2 linked regions of the Spiractinospora alimapuensis genome follow. Each later gene encodes a partner of the first gene's protein in a complex. Links are inferred from orthologs where the notes say so. Each region holds a gene or a part of one and is shown on either strand. Other genes may lie near its edges.

Region 1 (14,490 bases):
ACAGGACATATCCGGTGGTCCCCTGCGGCGTGTCCGCCACGACGCACTTCAGGGGGCTCATCCCTCGCCGTTCCGGGGGAGAGTCGTCGAGAGCGTGCGCCCACCAACGGTCGTCCCGCGCGAACTCGCCCGGACGGTCGGCGATCGCTGCCTGGAACACCGGGCCGATCGTCTCCGCCACGCCCTCGTGGACGTAGCGCACCGTCAGCGACGGGTCGCGCGGGGCGTCGCCGCGCACCGACGCCCGGGCGGCGTCCACCTGGATGTCGGCGGCCCAGGTCGCGGGACCGAATCCGAACCGGCCGTAGATCGCCCCCTCCGAGGCCCACAGCGCGGCCACCGCCTCACCCCGGTCGCGGATGTCGGCGAGCTGCCGCGTCATCACAGTGGTGAGGACCCCGCGCCGCCGGTGCGTCGGCAGGGTGGCGATCCCGGTCACGCCTCCCACCGGCATCGACCCTCCGGGAACGCCCATCGTGAAGGAGTGCGTGGCGCCGGTGCCGACGATCTCCTCCCCATCGAAGACCGCCAGCGTCCGGTCGAACTCGATGACTCCGCTGAACCGGTCGCCCGCGGTGGAAGTGTCCTGTGGGGAATTGAACGCGTCCGCGAGGACGAGCGCGTACGTGGGAAATTCGGTCTTGTCGATGGGACGCACCGGCCACGGCTCTGGCGCGGACTGAGGAGAGTGGGGTAGAGACATAGCCAACGTCACTATCAGCGGCGCGACCTTCACCGCCAGCGTTTTTCCTGACTTGTGCCGCGTCTCCCACGGGGGATTTGGATGGGGAGACGTGCTTGTGACCGCGCGAAGCGATACAGTTCGGCACCGGTCGCGCCCAAAGTCCGAAGGAGGAGGGCATATCCCTGGAGTCGCCCGGGGCTGCCTTGCCCACATGACCCGATGAGCACCACTAAAGCCAGTCCTCTCCACCGCGTGTGGCGGTCGCTGCGTTCAGCGGGCCAACGCGCGATGGCGATCGCTCGGCGCAAAGTGCTCTTCCGCTATCGGCTGGTGCTGATCACCCTGGTCGTGTTGGCCGTCGGCATCGCCCTCGGCGCCGTCTACATCGACCCCTGGTGGTTCCCTCCCAGCGCCGTCATCCTCACGGTGCTCGCCGGTGGACTCCTTCTGCGGCGCAAGAGCCTCGCCTTCCTGTTGATCGTCGTCGCCGGCGTTCTGTTGTTCCTGGCGTTTCGGATCGACGTCGCCCAGGTCGGCCCGGGGCTGCTGCTGACGATCGGGGTCACGGCGGTTCTCGCCTACCTGCTCTCCGGGGTGCGCGAACGCCTGGGGGTGCGTGGGCTGCGCGGGGAGCAGATGCTGTTGGAGCTGCGGGACCGGTTGCGTTCCCAAGGCCTGTTGCCGGAGCTACCGGGCACGTGGGGCACGAACTCGGCCCTCGAACAGGCGGGTGGCTCCTCCTTCGGCGGTGACTTCCTGGTGTCCGCGCAACGCGGCAACCGGCTCGAGCTCGCGGTGGTCGACGTCTCCGGCAAGGGGGTCGACGCCGGGACCCGCGCGCTGCTGCTCTCCGGCGCGTTCGGGGGCCTCATCGGGTCGGTACCCAGCGAAGACTTCCTCAGCCACTGCAACGACTACCTGTGGCGGACGGCGTTGGGCGAGGGGTTCGTCACCGCGGTCCACGTCAGTGTCGACCTGGACACCGGCGACTACCGGATCGCCTCGGCCGGACACCCGCCCGCGTTGCACTTCGACTCCGGTAGCGGACAGTGGACCACCACCGACGCCAAAGGCGTCGTGCTGGGCGTGATGGAGGAGACCACCTACGTCCACGCGCACGGACGCATCCGCTCGGGCGACGCGCTGATGCTCTACACCGACGGCCTGATCGAGACCCCCGGCGAGGACCTGGACGCCGGCATCGACCGCCTGCTCGGCGCCGCCGAGGGCATCGTCACCAACGGCTTCCAGGACGGCGCCCGACGTATCGTCGACACGTTGGGCAAGGAAAGCAACGACGACCGTGCCGTTGTCGTCGTCTGGCGCTCCTGAGGTCACCGACACGCCGGGACCCGTCGCGGCGCGCCACGGGAGTTCACCTCTCGGATAGTCCTGAGGGGCCGCGACCAATCACGATCGAACCGGGGAGGCGTGCGTGCCGGAGAGCGATGAGAACGGATCCCCGCGGCTCGACGATGTCGTCGACGGCGGGGACCTGACCGCGATTCGGCTCTGGTTGGCCGAACACCAGCCCTACGAGATCGCCGACGAGCTCGCCCGCATGCACAGCACTCGGGCCATCCTCCCCTTCCGGCTGCTGGACAAGGACCGGGAACTGGAGGTCTTCGAGGAGCTCGACCCGCCGCACCAACAGGAGATCCTCGCGGGGCTGCGCGACACCGCCATGCACGAGCTCCTGGAGGAGATGGAGCCCGACGACCGGGCCCGACTTCTCGGCGAGGTGCCCGCGAAGGTCGCGGCGAGCGCCCTCGCGGGCCTGAGCCCGCAGGAACGCAAGAAAACCGCCGCGCTCCTGGGCTACCCGGAGAACTCCGTCGGCCGGCACATGAGTCCCGAGGCGGTCATCCTGCACCGCGACCTCGCCGTCGGCCGCGCCCTGGAGGTCGTACGCGCCAAAGGGGGCGACGCCGAGACGATCTACACCCTCCCCGTCGTTGACGATGGCCGCCGCCTCGCCGGCACGGTCGAACTCGCGGCGCTGGTGATGGCCGAGCCGGACACGCCGATCAAGGACCTCGTGGATGTGCTGGTCCCTCGCGCCCGCGCGACGGACCCGGCCGAGAACGCGGCGCGACTCATGCAGGAGGCCAACCTGATGGCCCTGCCCGTCGTCGACTCCGAGGAACGTGTCGTGGGCCTGCTGACCTTCGACGACGCCCTGGAACTGATCGAGGCCGCCGACACCGAGGACATCGCCCGCCAGTCCGGAGCCAGCCCCATCTCCGAGCACTACGTGGCCGCCGGCGTGCTGCGCCTCGCCCGGGTGCGGGTGGTGTGGCTGCTGTTGCTCATCATCGCCTCCACACTCACCGTCAGTGTTCTCCAGGGGTTCGAGGCCACCCTCGAACAGGTCACCGCGCTCGCCCTGTTCATCCCCATGCTCACCGGCACCGGGGGCAACGTCGGCTCCCAGTCCGCCACCGCCGTGGTGCGCGCGCTCGCCGTCGGCGAGGTGCGGGTCCGCGACCTGCCCCGCGTGGCGTGGAAGGAATGCCGGGTCGGGCTGTCACTCGGCGCCGTCATGGCCCTCATCGCCCTGACGATCGGCCTGGTCGTCGTCCCCACGCCCGTCGCCCTCGCGGTCGCGCTGTCGATCGTCGTCATCTGTACCTGGGCCGCGATCATCGGAAGCTCCATGCCCCTGCTGGCGCGCCGGGTCGGAGTCGACCCCGCCGTCGTGTCCGCCCCGCTGGTCACCACCCTGGTGGACGCCACCGGCCTCGTCATCTACTTCACCGTCGCCCGCATGCTGCTCGGACTCTGAGGCCGAGCACCGTCAGAACCAGGTCGCGTCCCACCCCAAGAAAGCGGAAACAGCCGGTCAGAACCACGCAAACCCGAATAGACCGGATCCGTTCAGTCCCCGTTCACCTTCCCTGACCTGCGGAGTCACCCTCCGTGCCTAACGTGCCTGGTGGTGCCGCCCGAAAGGCGAGCGCCAGGTAACCAGTCCACCGGGAAGGACACGAGAGCTGTGAAGCTCAGGACCTATAGCCAGTTCGCGGGAGTCGTCGTTCTGGGCGCTCTCGCCCTCTCCGCCTGCGGCTCCGACCAGGCCGTCGACCAGCCCGACGCGGAGAACGGATCCGCCGGTGGCGCCGAGTGCGCCGAGGACGGCGGCACCCTCGCCGGAGCCGGTGCGAGCTCCATGGAGAACGCCATGGCTGCCTGGTCAGCGGGCTACTCCGGCCTCTGCGCCGAGACCTCCGTCGAGTACGACGCCGTCGGCTCCGGCGCCGGGCGGACCCAGTTCATCGACGGTGCCACCCAGTTCGGTGGTTCCGACGCCGCTCTCGACGATGACGAGCACGAGCAGGCCGCCGACCGTTGCGGCTCCGAGGCCGTGAACCTTCCGGCCTACATCTCACCGATCGCGGTGACCTTCAACCTCGAGGGCGTCGACCAGCTCAACCTGACGCCGGAGACGATCGCGGGCATCTTCAACCAGGACATCACCACCTGGGACGCCTCGGAGATCGCGGACGACAACCCCGACGTCGACCTCCCCGACAGCCCCATCATCCCGGTGAACCGGTCCGACGAGTCCGGAACCACCGAGAACTTCACCGCGTACCTCGACGTCGCCGCGGGCGACGCCTGGCCGCACGAGGTCAGTGGTGACTGGCCTGTCGAGCCGGTCGAGGCCGCGCAGGGCAGCTCGGGCGTCGTCTCGGCGATCGAGGGCGGGGAGGGCACCATCGGCTACGTCGACGCCTCCCACGTCGGTGACCTGGGTACCGTCGCGGTCGGGGTCGGCGACGACTTCGTCGAGTACAGCCCCGAGTCCGCCGCCGCCATCGTGGACGCCTCACCGGAGCGCGAAGGTAACGACGAGAACGACCACGCGATCGAGCTCGACTACCTCACCGAGGACTCCTCGGCCTACCCGATCGTCCTGGTCGCCTACGCTCTGGCCTGCATGGAGTACGAGGACGCCGGTGACGCCGAGCGCGTCTCCAGCTTCCTCAACTACATCATCAGCGAGGAAGGCCAGCAGGCCGCCGCGGACGAGGCGGGATCGGCTCCGTTGTCCGACGAGACGCGCGACGCCGTGCTGGAGACCGTCAACCAGATCGCCTAGGCACGCGCGCCACACGCGGGCCAACGCGCGAACGGGCCCCGGACATCTCGACCACCCAGGGGTGGCGGAGGTCCGGGGCCCGTTCGTGTTCCACGACCCACCACCACCGGTAGGTCGTGAGGTCGTACTGGCCCACGGGATCAGTCCGACAGCTCCAGGTCCGCGGTCGCCGGTTCCGAGCCCACCCGCACCTGGACTACGTTCGTGGAGCTCCCCTCCCGGCTTCCGGAGATCTCGTAGTCGCCCTCCGCCAGGCCAGTCCACTCGTAGGTCCCGTCCGCGCCGGTGAGGACCGCCTTCTCCGGGACCGGGTTGGGTGGGTCGCCCACCGAGATCGGGGTGATCAGGACGTCCGACGCCGGGTCGCCGGCGGAGTCCACGACGGTCCCCGTCACGACGCTTGACCCGTCCGGTGCCGGAGCGCCGGCCGTGGCGTCGGAGCTTTCGGCCTCCGACCTGCCACATCCCACGGCGAACAGGACGACGACGGCCAGGCCCGCGACGACAGGCCCAAGCCGACCCACGGCGGAGGCCGACGGTGGGGGAGTCCGGCGATGCGGGCACGGCATCGGTTTCCGGTCGGTGTGCGGCATCTCGCTCCAGTCAGTGGATGGCGTCGCTCATTGTCCCGGGCTGGACACCCGCGTTCGTCGTTCGACGCGCGACCACGGGCGCACGTTGCCCCACAGATCGCCCCGTGAGCCGCCGTAGCGTCCTCCCGGCGAGTGCGTAGGACGGGACGAGGGGGCGCCGTGACGGATGCCACTCGCCACGCGGGTTTCGTCGAGGCGCCCTCGTACGCCCAGGGCCCAGCGCACGCGGCGCGGCGCGGGAACGTGCCAGGCCACGGCGGTACCGGGCGCGAATACGCGACGGTGGAGCGCGCCCCAGCGCGACACCACGGGGGTGGTGGGTCCCTTCTCCGCCCCCCGTTCACCCGCCCCTCACCGACACGCCGTCCCCGCGTCCCCCTCCTCGTCATCGAGGGTTCCGGGCCGATCGGGGGTTCCCACACGATTGGTCTATACCCGCGGTCTATGCCAACTGGCCAGGTCACGAGCGATCGGCCATCATCTGGGCATAGCCCAACGGGAGGAACTGGACTGTGTCTGACCTGATCGACGCCGCGGATACCCCTGCGACCAGCAACCAGGAGCTGCTCGACTGGGTTGCCGACATCGCCGAACTCACGCAGCCCGACCGCGTGGTGTGGTGTGACGGCTCGGAGGAAGAGTGGGAGCGCCTCACCGACGACCTGGTCACCGCCGGCACGTTGCGGCGGCTGAATCCAGAACTCCGCCCGAACAGCTTCTACGCGCGCTCCGACCCCAGCGACGTGGCGCGGGTGGAGGACCGCACCTTCATCTGTTCGGAGCGTGAGCAGGACGCGGGGCCGACGAACAACTGGGTCGCGCCGGCCGACATGCGGCGTACGCTCAACGAGGTCTTCTCCGGCTGCATGCGCGGCCGCACCATGTACGTGGTCCCGTTCTGCATGGGTCCGCTGGGCGGAAGCATCTCCCAACTGGGCGTCGAGATCACCGACTCGCCCTACGTCGTGGTGTCCATGCGGATCATGACGCGCATCGGGACCCCCGCTCTGCGGCTGATCGAGGAGCGCGGATCGTTCGTCCCCGCCGTCCACTCCGTCGGCGCGCCGCTGGAGCCCGGACAGCAGGACGTCGCCTGGCCCTGCAGCAGCACCAAGTACATCACGCACTTCCCGGAGACGCGGGAGATCTGGTCCTACGGTTCCGGCTACGGCGGCAACGCCCTGTTGGGCAAGAAGTGCTACGCCCTGCGCATCGCCTCGGTGATGGCCCGCGACGAGGGCTGGATGGCCGAGCACATGCTCATCCTGAAGGTCACCCCGCCGAAGGGCGACACCCACTACGTCGCGGCCGCGTTCCCCAGCGCGTGCGGCAAGACCAACCTCGCGATGCTGCAGCCCACCATCCCGGGGTGGAAGGTCGAGACCGTCGGCGACGACATCGCCTGGATGCGCTTCGACGGCGACGGCCAACTGCGCGCCATCAACCCCGAGGCGGGGTTCTTCGGCGTCGCCCCCGGAACGGGACAGTCCACCAACGCCAACGCGGTCACCACTCTGTGGGGCAACACCATCTTCACCAACGTCGCGCTCACTGACGACGGCGACGTCTGGTGGGAGGGGCTCACCGACGAGCCCCCGGCGCACCTCACCGACTGGAAGGGCCGCGACTGGACTCCGGACGCCACCGAACCGGCGGCGCACCCCAACGCGCGCTTCACCGTGCCGGCCGCCCAGGCGCCCACCATCGCCCCCGAGTGGGAGGACCCCGCCGGCGTACCGATCTCGGCGATCCTGTTCGGAGGCCGCCGCGCGACCGCCGTCCCGCTGGCCAACGAGGCCCTCAGTTGGCAGCACGGCGTCTTCCTGGGCGCGAACGTCTCCTCGGAGAAGACCGCCGCCGCGGAAGGCAAGGTCGGTGAACTGCGCCGCGACCCGTTCGCCATGCTGCCCTTCTGCGGCTACAACATGGGCGACTACTTCAAACACTGGCTGGACATCGGCCGGGCCACCTCGGCGGAGAAGCTGCCCCGCATCTTCTACGTCAACTGGTTCCGCAAGGACGCCGACGGTCGCATCATCTGGCCGGGCTTCGGCGAGAACAGCCGGGTCCTGAAGTGGATCGTCGAGCGGCTCCAGGGTGAGGCCCAGGCACAGGCCACACCCATCGGTCACGTGCCGACGCCCGAGTCACTGGACACCGCCGGACTCGACCTGGCCGACGCCGAGCTGCGCGAGCTGCTGCGCGTCGACCCAGAGGTGTGGCGTCAGGAGGCCGACCTCATCCCCGACTTCTTCAAGACGTTCGGGGACCATCTCCCCAGCGAGCTGTGGGACGAGTACAAGGCACTCCGGGAGCGCCTGGACGCCGGTTCGGACACGGCACGGTGAGGAGCCTGAGCGTGCCGGAGTGAGGCCGGGGGCCGCCGGCGGGAGTTGGGGCACGCGTCCGTGCGTGTTCTAGCCCGCCGGCGGTACGTCCTCGGGCCGGGGGAAGGAGCTCTGCGCGCCCTCCTTGGTGACCGCCGCGGCGCCGACCCGTGCGGCGTAGGCGGCCGCCGCCGTCAGTGAGGCGCCGTCCGCCAGGCGCGCCGCCAAAGCTCCAGTGAACGCGTCGCCCGCCCCCGTGGTGTCCACGGGGGAGACGCGCGGACTGGGAACGGCCGTCACCGTGCCTGGCTCCGCCACCACGGCCCCCTCCGCGCCCAGGGTGACCACGACCGAGGCGGGCCCGCGGTCAAGCAGCGCCTTCGCGCTGTCCACCGGACTCCCGGCCGCGGCCTCGCCGAGGAGGAACGCGGCCTCGTGCTCGTTCACCACCAGCGGGTCACACAGCTCCAACAGCTCCTTGGGGACGTCACGGGCGGGGGAGAGGTTGAGAACCACCCGCCGCGCGACACGAGCGGCCGCGAGAACCGCGGGCATCGGAATCTCAAGCTGCATCGACGTGACGGCGGCGTCCCGCAGCAACGGGGCCGCGGCGGCGACCTCGTCCTCGCCGAGTTCCGCGTTCGCGCCCGGCGACACCACGATGGTGTTGTCGCCGTCGGCGCCCACCGTGATCACGGCCACACCGGTGGCGGTCGGGACCCGCCCCACATGGCCGGTGTCCACCCCGGCGCCCCGCATCGACTCCAGCAGGAAGTCCCCGTGCGCGTCGGTGCCCACCAGGCCCACGAACGCCACGTCCGCCCCCAGACGTCCCGCGGCCACGGACTGGTTCCCGCCCTTCCCGCCGGGGAACGTCGCGAGATCGGAACCCAGCACGGTCTCACCCGGTGAGGGATGGCGGTCCACCCGAACCACCAGATCCGCGTTGGCCGACCCCACCACAACAACCCTGGAGCTCACGAGTATCCCCTCTCCCGCACGGTCCGCCTCACGGTAGCGGGTCGGTCCGACGTGAGGAACGTTGACCTGGGTATGCGTCCATCACCACCGCGGTGGTGATGGACCGTGCCATGGCGACGCGTGGTGCGTCTCGCCGGGTGGAGGCAGCCTCGTCACTTCCGTCGTTCCGTCCCGCTCATGGCGGTCGCAGCGGAACGATACGGGGCCAATGTGCCGCACCATGGCACCGACGACGACCGAATCGGCGACGTCACCGGGCAGGAGGTGGAGTGGGTCGTCCCCGAGGGGCCGTGTGCAAGTGGAGTCACGGGGGCTCGGGCGGTCCAGTAAGGAGTCAGGTCGAACCCTGTCTCCTATGAGGACAAAAAAGCCTGACCTCGAGTAATTCCGAGGTCAGGCCCTTTATCGGTGGAGCGGGTGACGGGAATCGAACCCGCATAACCAGCTTGGAAGGCTGGGGCTCTACCATTGAGCTACACCCGCATGGCGCCGAGCGCCCAGAGTTTCCTCTAGACTCGGTTCGCGCCGACAGGGATAAGACTACAGTCTCTGTGGGACTGGTGCATTCGCGGCCCGCATAATGGGTCGGGAGCGGGGAGTAGCGCAGCTTGGTTAGCGCGCATGCTTTGGGAGCATGAGGCCGCGGGTTCGAATCCCGCCTCCCCGACGGATAGGTCTTGGGCCACGCCGCACTGACGTGCCTGGTGTCTGCCCTAGACTTGGCGTGACTGGCTGAAGGTCAGGTCGGAGACCCACGAGTCCATACGGCCGTGCCGCCCCCGTCGCCGGCGGCCAGAGTCTCGCGTTGCCCTAACACAGCCGGAACAAGCCAGCCGGAAACCCTAGGAGTACTGCCCCGTGAAGACCGATGTCGAGGAGCTCAGCCCGACCCGGGTCAAGCTGACCATCGAGGTTCCGTTCGAAGAGCTGGACCACGCCTTCGACGTGACCTACAAGTCGCTGGCCAAGCAGGTTCGGATCAAGGGATTCCGGCCGGGCAAGGCGCCGGCGCGGCTCATCGACCGCTTCGTGGGACGCGGTGTCGTGCTCAACGAGGCCGTGAACCACGCCGTTCCGGAGCTGTACAACCAGGCCGTCCGTGAGGAGGAGGTCGTCGCCCTCGGACAGCCCGAGGTCGAGATCACCAAGCTGGACGACGGCAGCGAGCTCGCCTTCACCGCCGAGGTGGACGTGCGGCCCAAGTTCGAGGTCACCGACTTCGAGGGCCTCGAGGTCACCGTGGACGACGCGGGCGTGACCGACGAGCGCGTCGACGAGCAGCTCAAGAACCTGCGTGAGCGGTTCTCCACGCTCACCGGTGTCGAGCGCGCGGCCGAGGACGGCGACCACGTGTCCATCGACCTCGCGGCCTCCGTCGACGGCGAGCCCCTGGAGGACGTCCAGGTCAACGGCTTCTCCTACGAGGTCGGCACCAACACCATGCTGGAGGGCCTGGACGACACCCTGCGGGGGATGTCCGCCGGCGACTCCACCACCTTCTCCACCACCCTGGTCGGTGGCGAGCACGAGGGCACCGAGGCCGACGTGGCCGTCACCGTGCACAGCGTCAAGACCAAGGAACTGCCCGAGCTGGACGACGAGTTCGCCCAGATGGCCAGTGAGTTCGACACCGTCGAGGAACTGCGCGCCGACGTCCGCAACCGCATCGAGCAGATGCGCCGGATCCAGCAGCTCACCCAGGCGCGTGACCGCGCCTTGGAGAAGCTCATCGAGACGATCGACGTGCCGCTGCCCGACTCCGTGGTCAAGGAGGAGGCCGACCGGCGTCGGGAGAACCTCACCGAGCAGCTCCAGCGCAGCGGGCTCTCCCTCGAGGACTACCTGTCGTCGCAGGAGCAGTCCCAGGAGGACTACGACACCGAGCTCGACTCCGGTGCCCGCTCCGCGGTCAAGGCCGGCTTCGTCCTGGACCAGATCGCGCAGCAGGAAGAGCTCAGCGCCGACAACCAGGAGCTCAGCCGCTACGTGACCGAGCAGGCCCAGCGGATGGGCGTCTCGCCGGAGCAGCTCGCCCGCCACCTCACCGAGTCCAACCAGATCGGTGTCGCCTACACCGAGGTGGTGCGGTCCAAGGCCCTGGACCTCCTGGTCTCCAAGGCCACGGTGACCGACGAGTCCGGCAACACCATCGAGACCGGCTCCGAGGACGAGGAGTCGGCCGAGGACGCCGCCGAGGCGGTGACCGGTGACGACACCGAGTCCGCCGCGGACACCTCCGAGGCCGCGGAGGAGAAGAACGAGACCGAGGACGCCGCGAAGTCCTGAGCAGGCGCCGCTGGTCAGACAGCGTGACGAAGACGCGGCCCCGCACCGGTTTCCGGTGCGGGGCCGCGGCCTTGTCGAGGGCGCGGGTTTCGGGGGCGAGACCTGCGCTCAAAGCGAACACCGACGATATAGGGACACCCGAGGCTCCCACGGGGGTTAGTGTCGCAACCGTGGCAACCGTTTCGAATCCGGAGCAGGGGACTACTGTGTCGCCGACTATCCAAGCGTCCACGCGGATCGACGCCCGCGCACCTGAGACGCCTTTCCCCGCCTTGCTGGAGCAGACGTCACAGCGTCTGCTGCGCCAGCGCATCATTTTCCTCGGCCAGCAGGTCGACGAGGAGATCGCGAACCGTATCGTCGGTGAGCTTCTGCTGCTGTCCGCGGAGGACCGGCAGGCCGACATCACCCTCTACATCAACTCGCCCGGCGGGTCGGTGCACGCGGGTATGGCGATCTATGACGTGATGCAGTACATCCCCAATGACGTGGTCACGGTCGGGATGGGCCTCGCGGCCTCCATGGGGCAGCTCCTGCTGTGCGCGGGTGCGCACGGCAAGCGCTACGCCCTTCCCCACACGCGGGTGCTGATGCACCAGCCGTCCGGGGGCGTTGGTGGTACCGCGAGCGACATCCTCATCCGGGCCGAGGACCTGATGTACATGAAGCGCTCGCTGTTCGAGGTGATCTCGCACCACACCGGACAGAGCACCGAGCAGATCACCGTCGACGCCGAGCGTGACCGCTGGTTCACCGCGGAAGAGGCCAAGGCCTACGGCTTCATCGACGACGTGTCGGGCAGCGCTCCTGCGGCCGCTGCCGCCACGAAGCGCAAGAAGTCCTGAGCGGCCGTACCGAGAGCGGAGACACCACTGTGAACGACTTCACCACGCACGCGGCATCGGGTGTGGGGCCGACTTCCCCGCAGTCGCGGTACATCATCCCCTCCTTCGTCGAGCGCACCGCGTACGGCGTGAAGGAGATGAACCCGTACAACAAGCTGTTCGAGGACCGGATCATCTTCGTCGGGGTGCAGATCGACGACACCTCGGCCAACGACATCATGGCCCAGCTCATCACGCTGGAGCACATGGACTCCGACCGCGACATCCAGATGTACATCAACTCCCCGGGTGGATCCTTCACCTCGTTGATGGCCATCTACGACACGATGCAGTTCGTACGGCCCGACATCCAGACCACCTGCATCGGGCAGGCCGCGTCCGCGGCGGCCGTGTTGCTGGCGGCGGGTGCCCCGGGCAAGCGGCTGTGCCTGCCCAACGCCCGGATCCTGCTGCACCAGCCGGCGACGGAGGGAATGTTCGGTCAGGCGACTGACATCGAGATCCACGCCCGCGAGATCATGCGGATCCGCGAGCAGCTCGAGACGACGCTGGCGCGACACACCGACAAGACGCAAGAAGAGATCTCGAAGGACATCGAGCGGGACAAGATTCTGACCGCGGATGAGGCCAAGGCCTACGGCATTGTCGACGACGTGCTGCCGTATCGGAAGTCAACAACGAAGAAGTAACGGTGCGCGGGGACGTATGGTGAAGGGAGGGCGAATCCTCGCCTAGGCTCGACAGGGGTACGAATCGTCTCGCCGCTCCCCAGCCAGGGGCGCGTATGCTCATCACGAGGCGGTGCACGCCTAGAGGGTCCATCCGCCCCGCGACACTGGGGTGACACTCATGTATAAGGAGTAGCTGGGTGGGACGCATCGGCGACGGTGGAGACCTGCTGAAGTGCTCGTTCTGCGGCAAGAGCCAAAAGCAGGTGAAGAAGCTCATTGCCGGACCGATAGGTGTGTACATCTGCGACGAGTGCATCGACCTGTGCAACGAGATCCTCGAGGAGGAGCTCGCCGAGACCGGTGAGGTCGAGTGGGGCAGCCTTCCCAAACCACGGGAGATCTACGAGTTCCTGGACACCTACGTGGTGGGCCAGGAGCAGGCGAAGAAGGCGCTCTCGGTAGCGGTGTACAACCACTACAAGCGGGTGCAGTCAGAGGGTGAGGGACCCCGCGACGAGAATATCGAGATCGCGAAGTCCAACATCCTGCTCCTCGGCCCGACCGGGTCGGGCAAGACTCTGCTCGCCCAGACGCTCGCGAAGATTCTCAACGTCCCGTTCGCCATCGCCGACGTCACCGCCCTCACCGAGGCCGGCTACGTGGGCGAGGACGTCGAGAACATCCTGCTGAAGCTGATTCAGGCCGCCGACTACGACGTGAAGAAGGCCGAGACCGGCATCATCTACCTGGATGAGGTCGACAAGGTCGCCCGCAAGAGCGAGAACCCCTCGATCACGCGGGACGTCTCCGGCGAGGGTGTGCAGCAGGCCCTGCTGAAGATCCTCGAGGGCACGACGGCCAGTGTGCCGCCGCAGGGCGGCCGCAAGCATCCGCACCAGGAGTTCATCCAGATCGACACCACGAACGTGTTGTTCATCTGTGGTGGGGCCTTCGCCGGGCTGGACCAGATCATCGAGTCGCGTGTGGGCCGGCAGCGGATGGGCTTCAACAACGTGCTGCACGCGCAGAAGGAGGTCAACACCAGTGACCCCTTCGCGGACGTCATGCCAGAGGACCTGCTGAAGTTCGGGATGATCCCGGAGTTCGTGGGCCGGCTGCCCGTCATCACCAGCGTGCACAACCTGGACCGTCCGGCGTTGATCAGGATCCTCACCGAGCCGCGCAACGCTCTGGTCAAGCAGTACCGCAAGCTGTTCGAACTGGACGGCGTCGACCTGGAGTTCTCCGAGGACGCCCTGGAGGCGATCGCGGACCAGGCCATCATGCGGGGGACGGGCGCGCGTGGTCTGCGGGCCATCATCGAGGAGGTCCTGCTCTCGGTGATGTACGAAGTGCCCAGCCGCGAGGACGTCGAACAGGTCATCATCACGCGTGAGGCCGTGCTGGAGCACGTCAACCCGACGATCGTTCCACGCGCGTCCTCCTCGCCGCGGCGTTCGCAGAAGACGGAGAAGAGCGCCTAACCACGTCCGCCCCCGGGCCACGTCCCAGTGGCGACGGTGTGCTCCCGGGGCGGGCGGGCAGGATCGGCGCTCACGCGCCGTCGGCGTCGGAATCGTTCTCCTCGCCGCCGTCCTCGGTGAGGATGCCCTGGAGTCGGGTGATCTCCACGGCCTGTTCCAGGGCCATCTCGCTGGCGAGGTTGTACACGACGGGGTGCTCACCGTCGCGGAGCACCTCCTCGGCCATGACGATGGCGCCCTCGTGGTGCTGGACCATGTACTCCACGAAGAGCTCGTCGAACTCCGTCCCCGAGGCGTCGGTGAGCTCGTCCATCTGTTCCGGCGTGAGCATCCCCTCCATGTCCTCGTGGGTGTGGTCGAGGGTCACGCAGTCCTCGGTGTCGTGGTGGGCGCCTTCGAGGTCCAGACCGCAGTAGTTCCGGTGGGCCGGACTGTCGCGCGCGGGAGCGTAGACGTTCAGCTCCAGCCACGCCTCCATAAGTTCGATCTCGCCCTGCTGGCCCACCGACATCCGTT
Region 2 (16,253 bases), 1.1 Mb from region 1 along the record:
GTCGTGGATACCCGCGCACTCCAGAACCGCACGCACCGGACCACCGGCGATAACACCGGTACCGGGAGCGGCCGGCCGCAGGAGCACGACTCCGGCGGCGTCCTCGCCCTGGACCCGGTGGGTGATGGTGCCCTGGATCCGCGGGACCTTGAAGAAGTTCTTCTTGGCCTCTTCGACACCCTTGGCGATGGCGGCGGGAACTTCCTTGGCCTTGCCGTAACCGACACCGACCATCCCGTCACCGTCGCCCACCACCACGAGTGCGGTGAAGCTGAAGCGACGCCCGCCCTTGACGACCTTCGCCACGCGGTTGATCTTCACAACACGTTCGATGTAAGAGACACCCTTGTCGGCGGAGCCGCCGCGGCGATCGTCGCGGCGCTCCCGCCGCTCGCCGCCGGCGCCGCGCCGCGGTGCTGCAGCCATCAGTGATCCCTCATCTCGTCAACGGGCAGTTCCTGCCCGGGGGTGCTAACTCCGCTCACAGCTCCAGCCCCCCACTGCGCGCCCCATCGGCGACTGCGGCGACCCGGCCGTGGTACTTGTGGCCTCCACGGTCGAACACGACCGTGGTGACTCCGGCCTGCTTGGCGCGCTCGGCGACGAGCTCCCCAACCTGCCGGGCCTTGTCGGTCTTCTCCGCCGTCGCAGAACGAAGGGAGGTGTCCATCGTCGAGGCGGAAGCCAGCGTGTGGCCGGCAACGTCGTCGATGACCTGGGCCACCATGTGCCTCAGCGAACGCGTGACAACCAGACGCGGACGGACCGGCGTACCGGCCACCTTCTTGCGGACCCGCCGGTGGCGCCGTGCCCGGGCTGCGTCGCGGGAAGCGGAGCTCCCCACTTTCACGGACTTCGACATGCCTACTTACCAGCCTTCCCGGCCTTGCGGCGGATCCGTTCGCCTTGGTAGCGCACGCCCTTCGCCTTGTACGGGTCAGGCTTGCGCAGGGCACGAATGTTGGCCGCGACCTGCCCAACCAACTGCTTGTCGATCCCGTCCACGTGCAGAAGCGTCGGCTTCTCCACCCGGAAGGTGATGCCCTCCGGCGGCTGCATCGGGATCGTGTGACTGTAGCCCAGGGAGAACTCCAGTCCGGAGCCCTTCGACACGACGCGGTAACCCACGCCGGTGATCTCCAGGGTCTTGGTGAAGCCCTGGGACACACCCTGGATCAGGTTCGCCAGCAGCGCACGGGTCAGCCCGTGCAGCGAGCGAGTGGCCGGAAGATCATCCGGACGGCTCACCTGAATGGTGCCGTCCTCCACCTCAACGATGATCGGATGGTCAACCGTGTGCGAGAGCTCGCCCTTGGAGCCCTTGACCTTGACGTGCTGCCCGTCAACCGTCACCTCGACACCCGAGGGAACCGGGATCGGCAGCCTACCTATACGCGACACAATCCCTCCCTCACCAGACGTAGGCGAGGACTTCGCCGCCCACGCCATTCTTCTTCGCCTGCTTGTCGGTCATCAGTCCACCGGACGTCGAGATGATGGCAACGCCCAGGCCGCCGAGTACGCGCGGCAGGTTGTCCTTCTTCGCGTACACCCGCAGCCCCGGCTTGGAGACCCGGCGCAGTCCGGCGATGGAGCGCTCCCGGGTGGGGCCGTACTTCAGGTCGACCACAAGGTTCTGCCCCACGGGCGCCTCGGCGGTCCGCCACCCTTGGACGTAGCCCTCCTTCTGCAAAATCTCGGCGATGTGCGCCTTGATCTTGGAAAACGGCATGCTCACGGTCTCGTGATACGCCGAGTTCGCGTTGCGCAGACGCGTCAACATGTCTGCGATCGGGTCGGTCATCGTCATGGCCGATTGGCCCTTCCTCACCGCGGTTTCCGCTGCGGGATCTCACTCCCGGTCACAACCGTTCCCCCGCGCTAGCACGAGGCGGACCTGCGGTGTAGTCATGGATGTTCACGCGTTCGGGCGCGAGCGATCGCTCGTGCCATACCGCGGTGAACACCCGGTTGATTCTGTCTGTGTCCGGCTGGGGCGCCGGCTGCCAGCTACCAGCTGGACTTGGTGATGCCCGGCAGCTCGCCGCGGTGGGCCATCTCCCGGAAGCAGATCCGGCACAGCCCGAACTTGCGGAAAACCGCACGGGGCCGTCCGCACCGCGAGCAACGAGTGTACGCGCGCACGGAGAACTTCGGCTTCCGGTTCGCCTTCGCGATCAGTGACTTCTTCGCCATACTCTTCCCCTCAGGCTTCCTTGAAGGGGAATCCGAGCCGCCGGAGCAGGCTGCGCCCCTCCTCGTCGGTGGTCGCCGTCGTGACGACGGTGATGTCCATGCCCCGCTGACGGTCGACCTTGTCCGGGTCGATCTCGTGGAACATGACCTGCTCGGTCAACCCGAAGGTGTAGTTGCCCTGACCGTCGAACTGCTTGGGCGACAACCCCCGGAAGTCCCGGATTCGCGGAAGCGCAAGGCTGAGGAGGCGGTCGAGGAACTCCCACATCCGGTCGCCCCGGATGGTGGTGTTCACACCGATCGGCATGCCCTCACGCAGCTTGAACTGCGCGATGGACTTACGCGCGCGGTTAATCCGCGGCTTCTGCCCGGTGATCAGGGAGATGTCGGCGACCGCGCCCTGGATCAGCTTCGCGTCCCGGGCGGCCTCACCAACACCCATGTTCACCGAGACCTTGACGATCCCGGGAACCTGCATCACGTTGGCGTAGCCGAACTCGTCCCGCAGCGCGGGAACGATCTCGTTGCGGTACGTCTCCTTGAGCCGCGGTACCGGTGGGGCGGCCCTGTCGTCGGCTGTTACCGTCATCAGATGTCCTTACCGGTACGGCGGGAGATACGGACCTTGGTCCCGTCCTCCTCGAAGCGGTAACCGACGCGCGTGGGCTTGCCGTCCTCCACGATCGCGACATTGCTGACGTGGATCGGGGCCTCGCGGGTGATGACCTCACCCTGCTGCCCGCCCGCGCGGTTCGCTCGCCTGTGCTTCTTGATGATGTTCACGCCCTCGACAACGACGCGGTCCTCTCGGGGAAGGGCCTTGACGACCGTCCCCGTGGCTCCCTTGTCCTTGCCGGCGATGACGATGACCTCGTCACCCTTTTTGATCTTCAAACCCGACATGGTCAGAGCACCTCCGGCGCTAGCGAGATGATGCGCATGAACTTCTTGTCCCGCAGCTCACGGCCGACGGGACCGAAGATACGGGTTCCCCGCGGGTCCCCACCATCCTTGATGAGGACTGCGGCGTTCTCGTCGAAGCGGATGTAGGAGCCGTCCGGCCGGCGCCGCTCCTTGGCGGCCCGGACCACGACGGCCTTGACGACATCGCCCTTTTTGACTCCGGCGCCGGGCAAGGCGTCCTTCACCGTCGCGACCACGGTGTCGCCGATGCCCGCGTAGCGCCGGCCCGAGCCGCCGAGGACACGGATGGTCAAGATCTCCTTGGCACCCGTGTTGTCGGCGACCTTGAGTCGCGACTCCTGCTGAATCACGTCTGCTCCTGATGCTTGCTTTGGGCTACTTGGCCTTCTCCAGGATCTCCACGACGCGCCAGCGCTTGGTCGCGGACATCGGGCGGGTCTCCATGAGGCGAACCCGGTCGCCCACGCCGCAGGTGTTCGCCTCGTCGTGAGCCTTGTACTTCTTCGTGCGCCGGATCACCTTGCCGTAAAGCGCGTGCTTCACACGGTCCTCGACCTCGACGACAACGGTCTTGTCCATCTTGTCGCTGACCACGTAGCCTTCACGCGTCTTGCGGTAATTGCGAACCTCGGCGGTACCGGTGTCACTCATTCGGCTGCTTCTTCCTTCGTCTCCTCAGCCGACTCGCCGGCCAGTCGCAAGATGCCGAGTTCGTGCTCACGCATGACCGTGTAGATCCGGGCGATCTCCTTGCGCACGATACGCAGCCGACTGTGGTTGTCGAGCTGGCCTGTGGCTGCCTGGAAGCGGAGGTTGAACAGCTCCTCCTTCGACTCCTTGAGCTTGGCGACCAGGTCCTCCAAGGACTGGTCCCGAAGCTCCTCGGCGGTCTGGGACTTGGCCATCACGCCTCCACTTCACACTGTGCGAACTTGCCTGACTGTGCTTCACGATTCATGGGAACTGCACTCACTCCCATGTGTCGCGCTTGACGAACTTGCACTTCATCGGCAACTTGTGCATCGCGCGACGGAGCGCTTCCTTGGCCACCGACTCCGGAACACCCGACAGCTCGAACATGACGCGTCCGGGCTTGACCGGCGCGACCCACCACTCGGGAGAACCCTTACCGGAACCCATGCGGGTCTCGGCCGGCTTCTTCGTCAGTGGACGGTCCGGGAAGATGTTGATCCAGACCTTGCCGCCACGACGAATGTGTCGCGTCATGGCGATACGCGCGGCCTCGATCTGGCGGTTCGTGACGTACGCCGACTCCAGCGCCTGAATGCCGAACTCACCGAAGTTGATGGTGGTACCGCCCTTGGCCCGGCCCCTGAGGCTCGGGTGGTGCTGCTTGCGGTACTTGACCTTCCGGGGAATCAGCATGTCTAGCTCCCCTCTCCCTCGGAGGACGGCTTCGCCGCGGCCTCAGGAGCGGACGCCTGCTGGCCGGATCCCTGGCTCGCCTGAGCCGGGGCTCCACCCTGCTGACCGCCCTGCTGGCCACCACGACGACGACGCTGCGACGAACGCTCACGACGCTGCTGGCCACCGCTCGGCGGACCGCCGGCGGCACGCTGTGCCGCCTGGGCCGCCTCGCGCTCGGCGCGGGTCTGCGGGGCCTCGCCCTTGTAGATCCACACCTTGACGCCGATACGCCCGAAGGTCGTACGGGCCTCGTAGAAGCCGTAGTCGATGTCGGCACGGAGGGTGTGCAGGGGCACGCGTCCCTCGCGGTAGAACTCCGAGCGGGACATCTCAGCCCCACCCAGGCGTCCACCACACTGAACGCGGATGCCCTTGGCGCCACCCTTCATCGCGCCCTGGATTGCCTTACGCATAGCCCGTCGGAACGAGACCCGGCTTGACAGCTGCTCCGCGACACCCTGAGCGACGAGCTGAGCGTCGATCTCGGGGTTCTTCACCTCAAGGACGTTGAGCTGGACCTGCTTCTTGGTCAGCTTCTCAAGGTCGGCGCGGATCCGGTCCGCCTCGACTCCCCGACGGCCGATCACGATGCCGGGACGGGCGGTGTGAATGTCCACCCGAACCCGGTCGCGGGTGCGCTCGATCTCCACCTTGGAGATTCCGGCGCGCTCCATGCCCCGGGTGAGGAGGCGGCGGATCGCCACGTCCTCCTTGACGTAGTCCTTGTACAGCTTGTCGGCGTACCACCGGCTCTTGAAGTCGGTGGTGATGCCCAGCCGGAACCCGTGCGGGTTGATCTTCTGCCCCACTATCGGGTCCTTCCCTTGCTCGTAGTGGACGAGGCCCCGACGGTCTCGCTGTCCGGCGACGCGACGACAACGGTGATGTGTGACGTTCGCTTGGTCACCCGGAAAGCACGACCGAAGCCTCGCGGCTGGATCCGCTTCAGGGTCGGACCTTCGTCCACCCAGGCGCGGCTGACCACCAGACTGTCGCGGTCCTGCTCGTCGTTGTGCTCGGCGTTGGCGATGGCGCTCGCGAGCACCTTGCCCACCGGTTCACTCGCTGACTGTGGCGCGAACCGCAGCACCGCCTGTGCCTCGTCTGCGGGCAGCCCGCGGATCAGGTCCACCACACGGCGGGCCTTTCGGGGCGTAACACGGACGAACCGTGCCTGTGCCCTCGTTTCCATCGCTCTTCCCTCGCAAAACTCGTCCCCCGTGGGGGGATGGCAACTGTTTCGACGTCCGTCGACGGCCACCTATCGGCGGCTGCGGCGGTCCTCTTTAACGTGGCTGCGGAAAGTGCGCGTCGGAGCGAACTCACCGAGCTTGTGGCCGACCATGGTCTCCGAGACGAACACGGGGACGTGCTTGCGGCCGTCGTGAACCGCAATGGTCAGACCGATCATTTCTGGAATGATCATGGACCTGCGTGACCAGGTCTTGATGACGTTCTTGCTGCCCTTCTCAAGCTGAACCTGCACCTTCTTCAAAAGGTGCTCGTCAACGAAGGGTCCCTTCTTTAGGCTACGTGGCATCGGACGTGCTCCTTACCGCTTCTTCTTGCTACGCCGACGCACGATGAGCCGGTCACTGGGCTTGCCCTTCTTCCGGGTACGGCCTTCGGGCTTACCCCACGGGCTCACTGGGTGACGCCCACCGGAGCTCTTGCCCTCACCACCACCGAGCGGGTGGTCCACCGGGTTCATGACAACACCACGGACGGTGGGCCGACGGCCCTTCCACCGCATGCGGCCGGCCTTGCCCCAGTTGATGTTGGACTGCTCGGCGTTGCCGACCTGTCCCACGGTGGCGCGGCACTTGATCTCCACCTGGCGCATCTCGCCGGAGGGCATCCGCAGCGTCGCGTACGCGCCTTCCTTGGCGAGGAGCTGGATGGAGGATCCGGCCGAACGGCCCAGCTTGGCGCCGCCACCCGGCTTCAGCTCCACCGCGTGGATCATCGTGCCGGTGGGGATGTTGCGCAGCGGCAGGCAGTTGCCCGGCTTGATGTCAGCCTGGGGGCCGTTCTCGATCTTGTCGCCCTGGCCGAGCCCGGCCGGAGCGAGGATGTAGCGCTTGGCGCCGTCGACGTAGTGCAGCAGCGCGATCCGCGCGGTACGGTTCGGGTCGTACTCGATGTGAGCGACCTTCGCCGGGATGCCGTCCTTGTCGTCGCGACGGAAGTCAATGACGCGGTAGGCGCGCTTGTGCCCGCCGCCCTGGTGCCGTGCGGTAATACGGCCGTTGTTGTTACGCCCACCCTTGGAGTGGAGCGGACGGACCAACGACTTCTCCGGCTCGGAGCGGGTAATCTCCACGAAATCGCTGGAGCTACCGCCACGCCGCCCGGGCGTCGTTGGTTTGAACTTGCGAATGCCCATCTTCTTCGCGCATTCCTTTCTGGGACACTCAGTCGGACCTGACGGATCAGGTGCCGAAGATGTCGATTCGGTCGCCCTCTGCCACGCTCACGATCGCGCGCTTGGTACCGGGACGCTGCCCGAACCCGAACCGGGTGCGCTTGCGCTTCCCGGGGCGGTTAAGCGTGTTGACGTTGGTGACCTTGACCTCGAAGATCTTCTCGACAGCCAGACGGATCTGGGTCTTGTTGGCGTCGGGACGGACGATGAACGTGTACTTGTTCTCGTCCAGCAGCCCGTAGCTCTTCTCCGAGATCACCGGTTCGATGATGATGTCCCGGGGGTCGACGATCCTCACTGCGCAGCCTCCTCGCGCACGCCACCGGCGCGCTTCTCACAGTGGCGCAGGAACGACTCGTACGCCTTCTCCGTGAACACGATGTCGTCGGAGAGCAGCACGTCCTGCGTGTTCACCTGGTCGGCGTCCAGCAGGTGCACCTCGGGGAGGTTACGCAGCGCGAGCCGGTTGACCTGGTCCTCGTGCTCGAGCACCACCAGGATCCGCTTGTTCTGCGTGATCTCCCGCAGAACGCGCAGTGCCGTCTGCGTGCGCTTGGCGGTGACGTCCTCGCCGACGAACTCGGTGACGACGTGGATCCGGCCGTGGTTGGCCCGGTCCGTCAACGCGCCCCGGAGCGCGGCCGCCTTCATCTTCTTGGGGGTCCGCTGGGTGTAGTCGCGCGGCTTGGGACCGTGCACCACGCCACCACCAGTGAACTGGGGTGCGCGGATCGATCCCTGGCGGGCGCGACCGGTGCCCTTCTGCCGGTACGGCTTCTTGCCACCACCGCGGACCTCGCCGCGGGTCTTGGTGGAGTGCGTGCCCTGCCGGCCCGCGGCCTGCTGGCCCACCACGACCTGGTGGATCAGCGGGATGTTCACCTGCTGCTCGAAAATCCCAGCGGGCAGCTCGACGGTACGGCCGGCCGCACCCTCAGGCGTCGTGACCTCGATGGCCGCCATCAGTTACTCGCCCCCTTCACCGCGGTGCGAACCACGACCAGACCGCGGTTGGGGCCGGGAACGGCGCCCTTGACCACGATGAGGCCCTTTTCCGGATCCACCGAGTGCACCTGCAGGTTCTGGACCGTCGTGCGCTCGTTGCCGGCGCGGCCCGCCATCCGCATTCCCTTGAAAACGCGTCCAGGCGTCGCGCATCCCCCGATGGAACCCGGGGAACGGTGCTTCTTCTGGGTACCGTGCGACGCGCCGAGGCCGTGGAAGCCGTGGCGCTTCATCACACCGGCGAAACCCTTGCCCTTGCTCTTGCCCGTGACGTCGACGTTGTCGCCGGCGGCGAACAGGTCCGCGGTCAGCTCCTGACCGAGGCTGTACTCCTCCGCGTCACCCGTACGCACCTCGACGTAGTAACGCCGAGGGGTCAGCTCGTGCCGACGCAGGTAGTCGCCGAGGGGCTTGTTGACCTTGCGCGGGTTGACGTTGCCGAACCCGAGCTGGACCGCGGTGTAACCGTCCGCGTCCTGCGTACGGATTCGGCTTACGACGCACGGACCGGCCTTCAGCACGGTCACGGGCGTAACCTTGCCGTCTTCGTCAAAGACCTGGGTCATGCCGAGCTTCTCGCCCACGATGCCCTTGATCTGCTTTGTCATGACCATGTCTGTGCGTCCCCTACAGCTTGATCTCGATGTCGACGCCCGCCGGGAGATCAAGCCGCATGAGGGAGTCCACGGTCTTGGGCGTCGGATCGATGATGTCGATCAGCCGCTTGTGCGTGCGCATCTCGAAGTGCTCCCGCGAGTCCTTGTACTTGTGCGGTGAGCGGATAACGCAGTAAACGTTCTTCTCCGTCGGCAACGGCACCGGGCCAGCGACCTGTGCGCCGGTCCTCGTGACAGTCTCGACAATCCTGCGCGCCGAGCTGTCGATGACCTCGTGGTCGTAGGCCTTGAGCCGAATGCGGATCTTCTGTCCCGCCATGGTGGCCTTGCCGTCCTTCGCTTCAGTGTCTTAAGTGCCACCGCGTGATTAAGGCTCGCGGTGGCCCCAGCCCGATGTCGTCGTTCATGACGGGCGGTCGGACCGTCCACGCGGTCCGACCGCCAATGCGCCGTCTTACTTGATGACCTTGGTGACCTGGCCAGCGCCCACGGTCCGACCACCCTCACGGATGGCGAACTTCAGGCCCTCCTCCATGGCCACCGGCTGGATGAGCTGGACGTGCATCGAGGTGTTGTCCCCGGGCATGACCATCTCGGTGCCCTCGGGGAGGGTGACCTCGCCGGTGACGTCGGTGGTACGGAAGTAGAACTGCGGCCGGTACTTGTTGAAGAACGGCGTGTGCCGTCCACCCTCATCCTTGGACAGGATGACAACCTGGGCCTCGAACTCGGTGTGCGGGGTGGTCGTGCCGGGCTTGATCACGACCTGGCCGCGCTCGACGTCCTCACGCTTGGTGCCGCGGAGCAGGAGGCCGACGTTGTCGCCCGCCTGACCCTGGTCCAGCAGCTTGCGGAACATCTCAACACCGGTAACGGTGGTGGTCTGCTTGTCTTCCTTGATGCCGACGATGTCGACGGTCTCGTTCACGTTGACGATACCGCGCTCGATGCGGCCGGTCACGACGGTGCCGCGGCCGGTGATCGAGAAGACGTCCTCGATCGGCATGAGGAACGGCTGGTCCACGGGACGCTCGGGCTGCGGGACGTTCTCGTCCACGGCGTTGAGCAGCTCCAGGACACCCTGGGCCGCGTCCGCGTCGCCCTCGAGGGCCTTCAGCGCGGAAACCTTGACCACCGGGAGGTCGTCGCCGGGGAAGTCCTGCTCGGTGAGCAGCTCCCGCACCTCGAGCTCGACGAGCTCGAAGATCTCCTCGTCGTCCACCATGTCGGCCTTGTTCAGGGCGACAACGATGTACGGAACGCCGACCTGACGGGCGAGCAGCACGTGCTCACGGGTCTGCGGCATCGGGCCGTCAGTGGCGGCGACCACGAGGATCGCACCGTCCATCTGCGCGGCACCGGTGATCATGTTCTTGACGTAGTCCGCGTGACCCGGGCAGTCCACGTGAGCGTAGTGCCGCGCCTCGGTCTGGTACTCGATGTGAGCGATGGAGATCGTGATCCCGCGCTCGCGCTCTTCGGGGGCCTTGTCAATGTCGTCGAAGGGCGTCTGCGGGTTCAGGTCCGGGTACGCGTCGTGCAGGACCTTGCTGATCGCCGCAGTCAGCGTCGTCTTCCCGTGGTCGATGTGACCAATGGTCCCGATGTTTACGTGCGGCTTTGTCCGCTCGAACTTGGCCTTCGCCACTGCACTTCTCCTACTGGATCTAACGCCGTTTGGCGTACGAGCTTGCTCCCTGACTGGCGGGCGTCGGCTACTCGCCGCGCGCCTTCGCCATGATCTCCTCCGCGATGCTGGACGGGACCTCATCGTAGGAGTCGAACTGCATGGTGTACTGCGCGCGTCCCTGCGTGCGGCTGCGCAGATCACCCACGTAGCCGAACATCTCTGACAGGGGAACCAACGCCTTGACGATCCGTGCACCGGCACGTTCGCCCATCGACTGCACCTGCCCCCGGCGGGAGTTCAGGTCGCCGATCACGTCGCCCATGTACTCCTCGGGCGTCGTGACCTCGACGTCCATCACCGGCTCCAGCAGGGCGGGACTCGCCTTGCGGGCCGCTTCCTTGAACGCCATCGAGCCAGCGACCTTGAACGCCAGCTCCGAGGAGTCGACGTCGTGGTACTGACCGTCCTGAAGCGTGACCTTGACCCCCACGATGGGGTATCCGGCCATGATGCCGAACTCGGCCGCCTCTTGGCATCCGGCGTCGACCGACGGGATGTACTCCCGCGGGATGCGACCACCGGTGATGTTGTTGACGAACTCGTAGCCGCTGGTGTCACCCTCACCGTCGGCGGCCAACGGTTCGAGGTCGATGATGACCCGGCCGAACTGCCCGGATCCACCCGTCTGCTTCTTGTGGGTGTACTCGACCTTCGTGACCTTCTTGCGGATGGTCTCGCGGTAGGCGACCTGCGGCTTACCGATGTTGGCCTCGACCTTGAACTCGTCCCGCATGCGGTTCACCAGAACCTCGAGGTGGAGTTCGCCCATGCCGGCGATGACCGTCTGACCGGTCTCGTCGTCGGTCTGCACCTGGAACGACGGGTCCTCCTCGGCCAGGCGCTGAATCGCCGTACCGAGCTTCTCCTGGTCGCTCTTGGTCTTGGGCTCGATCGCGACCTGGATCACCGTCGCCGGGAAGGTCATCGACTCAAGCACGATCGGGGCGCTCTGGTCGCAGAGCGTCTCGCCCGTCGTGGTGTCCTTCAGACCCATGACCGCGACGATGTCGCCCGCGCCCACCCGCTCGATCTCGGTGCGCTTGTTGGAGTGCATCCGGTAGATCTTGCCGATGCGCTCCTTGCGCCCCTTGACGCTGTTGAGCACCTGGGTGCCGGCCTCGAGCACGCCGGAGTAGACGCGCAGGTAGGTCAGCTTGCCGAGGTGCTGGTCGCTCATGATCTTGAAGACCAGAGCGGAGAACGGCTCGGACTCGCTGGGCTTACGCACGAGCGAGGCTTCCTCGGACTCGTCCTTGGGGTCGTGCCCGGTGATGCCCTCGATGTCCAGCGGCGAGGGAAGGAACGCCACGACCGCGTCGAGCAGCGGCTGCACACCCTTGTTCTTGAACGCGGTTCCGCACAGCACCGGCACGGCGGAACTGGTGACCGTCGCCCGACGAATGGCGGGGACCATCTGCTCGGCGGTGGGCTCCTCACCCTCCAGGTACAGCTCCATGATCTCGTCGTCGACCTCAGCCAACGACTCCACCAGCTTGCTGTGGGCCTCGCGGGCGGCGTCCGCGTGCGTCTCGGGGATCTCGATGACGTCGTACGCCTCGCCCTTGGACGCCTCCTCGCTCCAGACGTAGGCCTTCATGTGGATCAGGTCGATGACGCCCTTGAAGTCCGCCTCGGCACCGATCGGAAGCTGAACGGCCAGCGGGGTGGCCCCGAGACGGTCAGAGATCATGTCGACGCAGCGCTGGAACTCCGCACCGATCTTGTCCATCTTGTTGACGAAACAGATCCGCGGGACGTTGTAGCGGTCGGCCTGGCGCCACACCGTCTCGGACTGGGGCTCGACACCTTCCTTGGCGTCGAAGACCGCCACCGCGCCGTCGAGCACTCGGAGGTTGCGCTCCACCTCAACGGTGAAGTCCACGTGCCCAGGGGTGTCGATCAGGTTGATCGTGTGATCGTCCCACTGCGTGGTGGTCGCCGCGGAGGTGATGGTGATACCCCGCTGCTGCTCCTCTTTCATCCAGTCCATGGTGGCCGCGCCCTCGTGGACTTCACCCAGCTTGTAGTTCACGCCGGTGTAGAAGAGGATCCGCTCGGTCGTCGTGGTCTTACCCGCGTCGATGTGCGCCATGATCCCGATGTTGCGGACCTTGGCCAGGTCAAGAGCTGTGGTAGCCATGGTTTCGGCTTCTCTCGGTCTCTCTCAGGTGTCCCCGCCGGGTGTCACCAGCGGTAGTGAGCGAATGCCCGGTTGGACTCCGCCATCTTGTGGGTGTCTTCCCGACGTTTGACGCTGGCGCCCAGGCCATTGCTGGCATCGACGAGCTCGTTCATCAGGCGGTCGGTCATGGTCTTCTCGCGACGCTGACGCGAGTACTGGACCAGCCAGCGCAGCGCGAGGGTGGTGCTGCGGGTCGCCCGGACCTCGACGGGCACCTGGTAGGTGGCGCCACCGACACGGCGGCTGCGCACCTCGAGGGAGGGCTTCACGTTGTCGAGGGCGCGCTTCAGCAGAACCAGCGGCTCCTGGCCCGTCTTGTCCCGGGCGCCTTCCAGCGCGCCGTAGACGATGTTCTGGGCGAGCGCACGCTTGCCATCCAGCAGCACCTTGTTGATCAGTGCGGTGACCAACGGCGAGCCGTAGACGGGGTCGGTGATCAGCTGTCGCTTCGGAGCGGGACCCTTGCGGGGCATCTCTACTTCTCCTTCTTCGCGCCGTACCGGCTACGCGCCTGCTTGCGGTTACGGACACCCTGGGTGTCCAGAGCGCCGCGGATCACCTTGTACCGGACACCGGGCAGGTCCTTCACACGACCACCACGCACCAGGACGATGGAGTGGTCCTGCAGGTTGTGACCCACGCCAGGAATGTAGGCCGTGACCTCGATCCCGCTGCTCAGTCGCACACGCGCGACCTTGCGCAGGGCGGAGTTCGGCTTCTTCGGTGTGGTGGTGTAAACACGTGTACACACACCACGACGCTGCGGACTCCCCTTGAGCGCCGGGGTCTTGTTCTTCGTCGTCTTGTCCTGGCGACCCTTGCGGACCAGCTGCTGGATAGTGGGCACCGCGACTCCGTCTTCCCGTCTGACAACGCCGGTTTGGCGATCTCGCTTCCGCGAGCTGCTGAAACTTGACTGCTTCCCCGACCCCCGCACCCGGGCGTGTCGGCCTGCTCCCCACGCCAAGGGGGCGGCTACTCACTCCGGCCCCGCAGCCGGTTCTCCAGGGAGGAAGGCATCACATGCCGCCTGTAGCCCCCAACACTCGGCACGAAAGGCCGGAAGGGACCGTAAAGACGCACACGTGTGCCCGTGGGATCACGGGCACAAAGTTGGATCCTACCTAAGGACCGCGACCTGGTCAAAACGCAGAGTCACGTCTCGGGCAGGGTACTTCGACCGCCGTGAACCTGGTGTGAGTCTACCGTCTGTGCCGAGCGAACATGTCGCATCCTGCGATGATCTTCCTTCGCTGCTCACTCATGTTCCACACCAGCTCAGAACAGCACCACAACAGCGGCGAGAATCACGGCGACGACGAAGAGAACAATCCCCACGCAGGACAGGACCGCGCCAGCCGCAACGATTCCGTTACCTTCGAGCTCGCCGTTGGACTCCCGGATACTCCGTCGGGCCTTCGGCGCGAGCAGCAGGCCGATCGCACCGAGGATCAGCCCGAGGGGGAAGAACAGCACCGAAGCGATACCCAACCCCAGGACGGCCTTGGCGGTGCCGGCGGTCTCCGGGAGGTAGGCGATGTTGTCGTACCCCGGATAGACGACCTCTCCGCCCTGGCTCTCGTCGAAGTCGGGGAACTCGTCAGCGAAGGAGTTCTTGCCGATGCGCGCCCGGAGACCACGGTTGGCCCCCCGGTTGTCGAACTCGGCGGACTGCCCCTGACCGAGCTCCACTTCCTCCCCCGGCGTCCCGCCGTGGGCATCGTCACGGGAGTCGGTGACGTCCCAGGGCCCTTCGGCCTGAGGCTGGTACTCGTCGTCCTCCCCGAACTCCTCAACGGTGGCGAACTCCTGGGTGGACGGCCCCTCCTGATCGGCTTCGCCCATTCCCAGGGCCTCGCTCGCCGATGTTCCCGGACCGCCGGTGAGAGAACCGGAACCGTACGTGGGGTCCGAACTCGACGACGTCACACCCCAGGTTCCGGTGGCCGAGGGGGCCGCCGCGCTTGAGCCCGACAGCGGATCGGGAGTACCCCACGGGGTCTCCGGGCTCAGCTCGTCCGGAACCCGTTGGCTGCCGGTCGTCTCCCCGGTGGCCCAGGGCGGTGTCGCCCAGTCCCCCGTTGACGGCCCGTTCGTGTAGCCACCGACACCCGGATACGTCGACGAGCCGGTGGGGCTCTCACCGATGCCGGAGGATGACCAGGCGCTCGCCGACCCTGACTGAGTCCATGAGTCGCCGGTTGTCGTGGACTGTGCCCACGAGTCCCCTCCAGCCGCCGGAAACGGCCGCGAGTCGGGTCCGGTCGCGGAGCCGGTCGTGCCGAACGGGCCAGTGGAGGTCACCGACGGCTCCGACCACGAAGGGTCCACCGCCGGGGACGCCGATGCGTCCCCCGACGTCGACTGGGTCCACGCGTCCCCGCCCACCGCGGGGAAGGGGCGCGAGTCCGGGGCACTCACCGAACCGAAGGAAGCGGTCGGAGTCGGAGACGACGGCGACCAGGGAATGGCACCCGTCGCCGGGTCCGTCCACGACTCCCCGGCCCCCGACTGGGACCATGAGTCCCCTCCAGCCGTCGAGAACGGCCGCGAGTCGGGTCCGGTCGCGGGGCCGGTCGTGCCGAACGGACCGGTGGAGGTCACCGACGGCTCCGACCACGAAGGGTCCGCCGCCGACGGCGACGATGTCCACGAGTCCCCGCCGCTCGCGGACGATGTCCACGGGTCCCCGCCAACAGTCGGGGACTGCGGCGACTCCGGGCCACTCGTCGGATCCACCGCACCGAACGGACCGGTCGACGTCGGGGACGACTCCGAGAAGGACGGTTCGGCGGCCGGGGGGCCGGGACGCTCCAGGTCGGCGTCGCGCATCAGGGACTCGACCGAGTCACGTGTAAAGGCCCAGGTGTTTCCGCTGGGTGGAGGCGCGTCGTTCGGTGCAGGCGCCGCCGGGGCGTCGCCGGAGTCGTTGGTGGTGGATCCCCAGCCCGCGGAGTGGTCGCTCAGGGGCTGTTCCATGGCTGCGTACTCCACCGCGGCGGCACCGCTGGGGTCGCCGTGCGTGGCTGGAACGGAGGGAAAGGGCTGGGACTCCGCCACGGATCCCAGGTGTCCGCCGAACGTCTCGCTGGGGAACTCCGGAGACGGCGTTGCCGGCGTGGAGGCGTCCGTGGGGCCGGGGCCCTGGGGGCTCCACGCCTCGGCGGTGGGGTCATAGGAGGTAGGAGTCCCGGGGACCGGGTACGCGAACGGCGAAGAGCCCAGGTCGGGGCCACCGTCCGAACCCTGCGTGGTGGGCTGGGCCTCTGTCGGTGGCCCTGTTCCCGACGGCAACGTCCCAGGGGGAACCGTGGGCGAGTACGGCTCCTGCCCCGAGGTGAACTCGTGGGCGGATACCGGCGGCATCGGCGCGGCGGGGGTCGCCGGACCGGGCGCCCCACCGAAGTGATCGGGGAGTGGGGTGGGAGTCGATGACGCCCAGGGCGGCAGCTCCCGGGCGTCGCCGGATCCTCCCTGGCCCTCCCCTACTCCCGTCGTGTCGCCACCGAGCGGTGCGCCGAGTGAGGGACCGCCGAGCGCGTCCGGGTAGGGCTCCGCCATACCCAGCGGCTCCGCGGCCGCGATGTCCCACGCGGGACCGCTGTCCACGCCGAGCCCCAAAGGGGGCCCGTCGCCGGGATTCGTCTCCTCGCCGGTACCGTCCCCCAACGGTGCCCGAGGCGACAGCTCGTCGTCGTACGGATCCTGGTAATGCGCCTGTGCGCGGTGCCGATCCTCGCTGGGCCGGAACCACGAGCTGGGATCACCAGTGTCCCCCCGTGCAGT

Evidence for each region.
Region 2: the proteins of tig (region 1) and rpsG are in contact, whole or in part, in a crystal structure (PDB 3GTY), measured with the Thermotoga maritima proteins. The link is inferred for Spiractinospora alimapuensis from one-to-one orthologs. Residues at the interface, in WP_004081061.1 of Thermotoga maritima: Glu122, Val124, Val129, Leu130, Tyr133, Glu188, Gly259, Ile262, Tyr263, Glu266, Ser270, Glu273, Gln274, Glu277, Arg308, Gln311, Ile312, Ser315, Tyr316, Glu325, Arg329, Arg336, Leu363, Phe366, Trp367, Arg373, Leu377, Arg381, Leu384, Glu387; in WP_004081843.1 of Thermotoga maritima: Lys34, Lys52, Lys55, Glu59, Arg62, Gln63, Glu66, Asn67, Lys69, Val71, Arg95, Ala109, Lys110, Lys111, Gly112, Arg113, Pro114, Glu117, Glu121, Ile124, Ala125, Tyr127, Asn128, Asn129, Thr130, Gly131, Lys135, Asp139, Arg142, Met143.

What each region holds. Positions count from the first base shown.
Region 1 is NZ_CP072467.1:5,338,728-5,353,217, forward strand. Bases 8,789-11,760 are described here. They hold tig (trigger factor), read left to right. Parts: upstream 8,789-9,546; coding sequence 9,547-10,974; downstream 10,975-11,760. Other genes in these bases: J4H86_RS24885 (ATP-dependent Clp protease proteolytic subunit), read left to right, coding at 11,211-11,760. Outside these bases: J4H86_RS24835 (GNAT family N-acetyltransferase), read right to left, coding at 1-658; J4H86_RS24840 (PP2C family protein-serine/threonine phosphatase), read left to right, coding at 905-2,017; mgtE (magnesium transporter), read left to right, coding at 2,121-3,470; phosphate ABC transporter substrate-binding protein PstS, read left to right, coding at 3,681-4,787; J4H86_RS24855 (carboxypeptidase-like regulatory domain-containing protein), read right to left, coding at 4,928-5,311; J4H86_RS24860 (phosphoenolpyruvate carboxykinase (GTP)), read left to right, coding at 5,893-7,728; J4H86_RS24865 (ribokinase), read right to left, coding at 7,798-8,688; more of J4H86_RS24885, read left to right, coding at 11,761-11,819; J4H86_RS24890 (ATP-dependent Clp protease proteolytic subunit), read left to right, coding at 11,849-12,508; ATP-dependent Clp protease ATP-binding subunit ClpX, read left to right, coding at 12,688-13,974; J4H86_RS24900 (DUF305 domain-containing protein), read right to left, coding at 14,045-14,490. UniProt on the Bacillus subtilis protein: Involved in protein export. Acts as a chaperone by maintaining the newly synthesized protein in an open conformation. Functions as a peptidyl-prolyl cis-trans isomerase.
Region 2 is NZ_CP072467.1:4,216,393-4,232,645, reverse strand. The notes cover bases 11,206-13,984. They hold rpsG (30S ribosomal protein S7), read right to left. Parts: upstream 12,941-13,984; coding sequence 12,470-12,940; downstream 11,206-12,469. Other genes in these bases: J4H86_RS19685 (hypothetical protein), read right to left, coding at 13,746-13,984; rpsL (30S ribosomal protein S12), read right to left, coding at 12,943-13,314; fusA (elongation factor G), read right to left, coding at 11,206-12,425. In the rest of the region: rpsE (30S ribosomal protein S5), read right to left, coding at 1-426; rplR (50S ribosomal protein L18), read right to left, coding at 482-862; rplF (50S ribosomal protein L6), read right to left, coding at 865-1,401; rpsH (30S ribosomal protein S8), read right to left, coding at 1,412-1,810; J4H86_RS19780 (type Z 30S ribosomal protein S14), read right to left, coding at 2,011-2,196; rplE (50S ribosomal protein L5), read right to left, coding at 2,207-2,785; rplX (50S ribosomal protein L24), read right to left, coding at 2,785-3,090; rplN (50S ribosomal protein L14), read right to left, coding at 3,102-3,470; rpsQ (30S ribosomal protein S17), read right to left, coding at 3,496-3,771; rpmC (50S ribosomal protein L29), read right to left, coding at 3,768-4,025; rplP (50S ribosomal protein L16), read right to left, coding at 4,090-4,506; rpsC (30S ribosomal protein S3), read right to left, coding at 4,509-5,357; rplV (50S ribosomal protein L22), read right to left, coding at 5,357-5,740; rpsS (30S ribosomal protein S19), read right to left, coding at 5,810-6,088; rplB (50S ribosomal protein L2), read right to left, coding at 6,101-6,934; rplW (50S ribosomal protein L23), read right to left, coding at 6,981-7,271; and 8 more genes.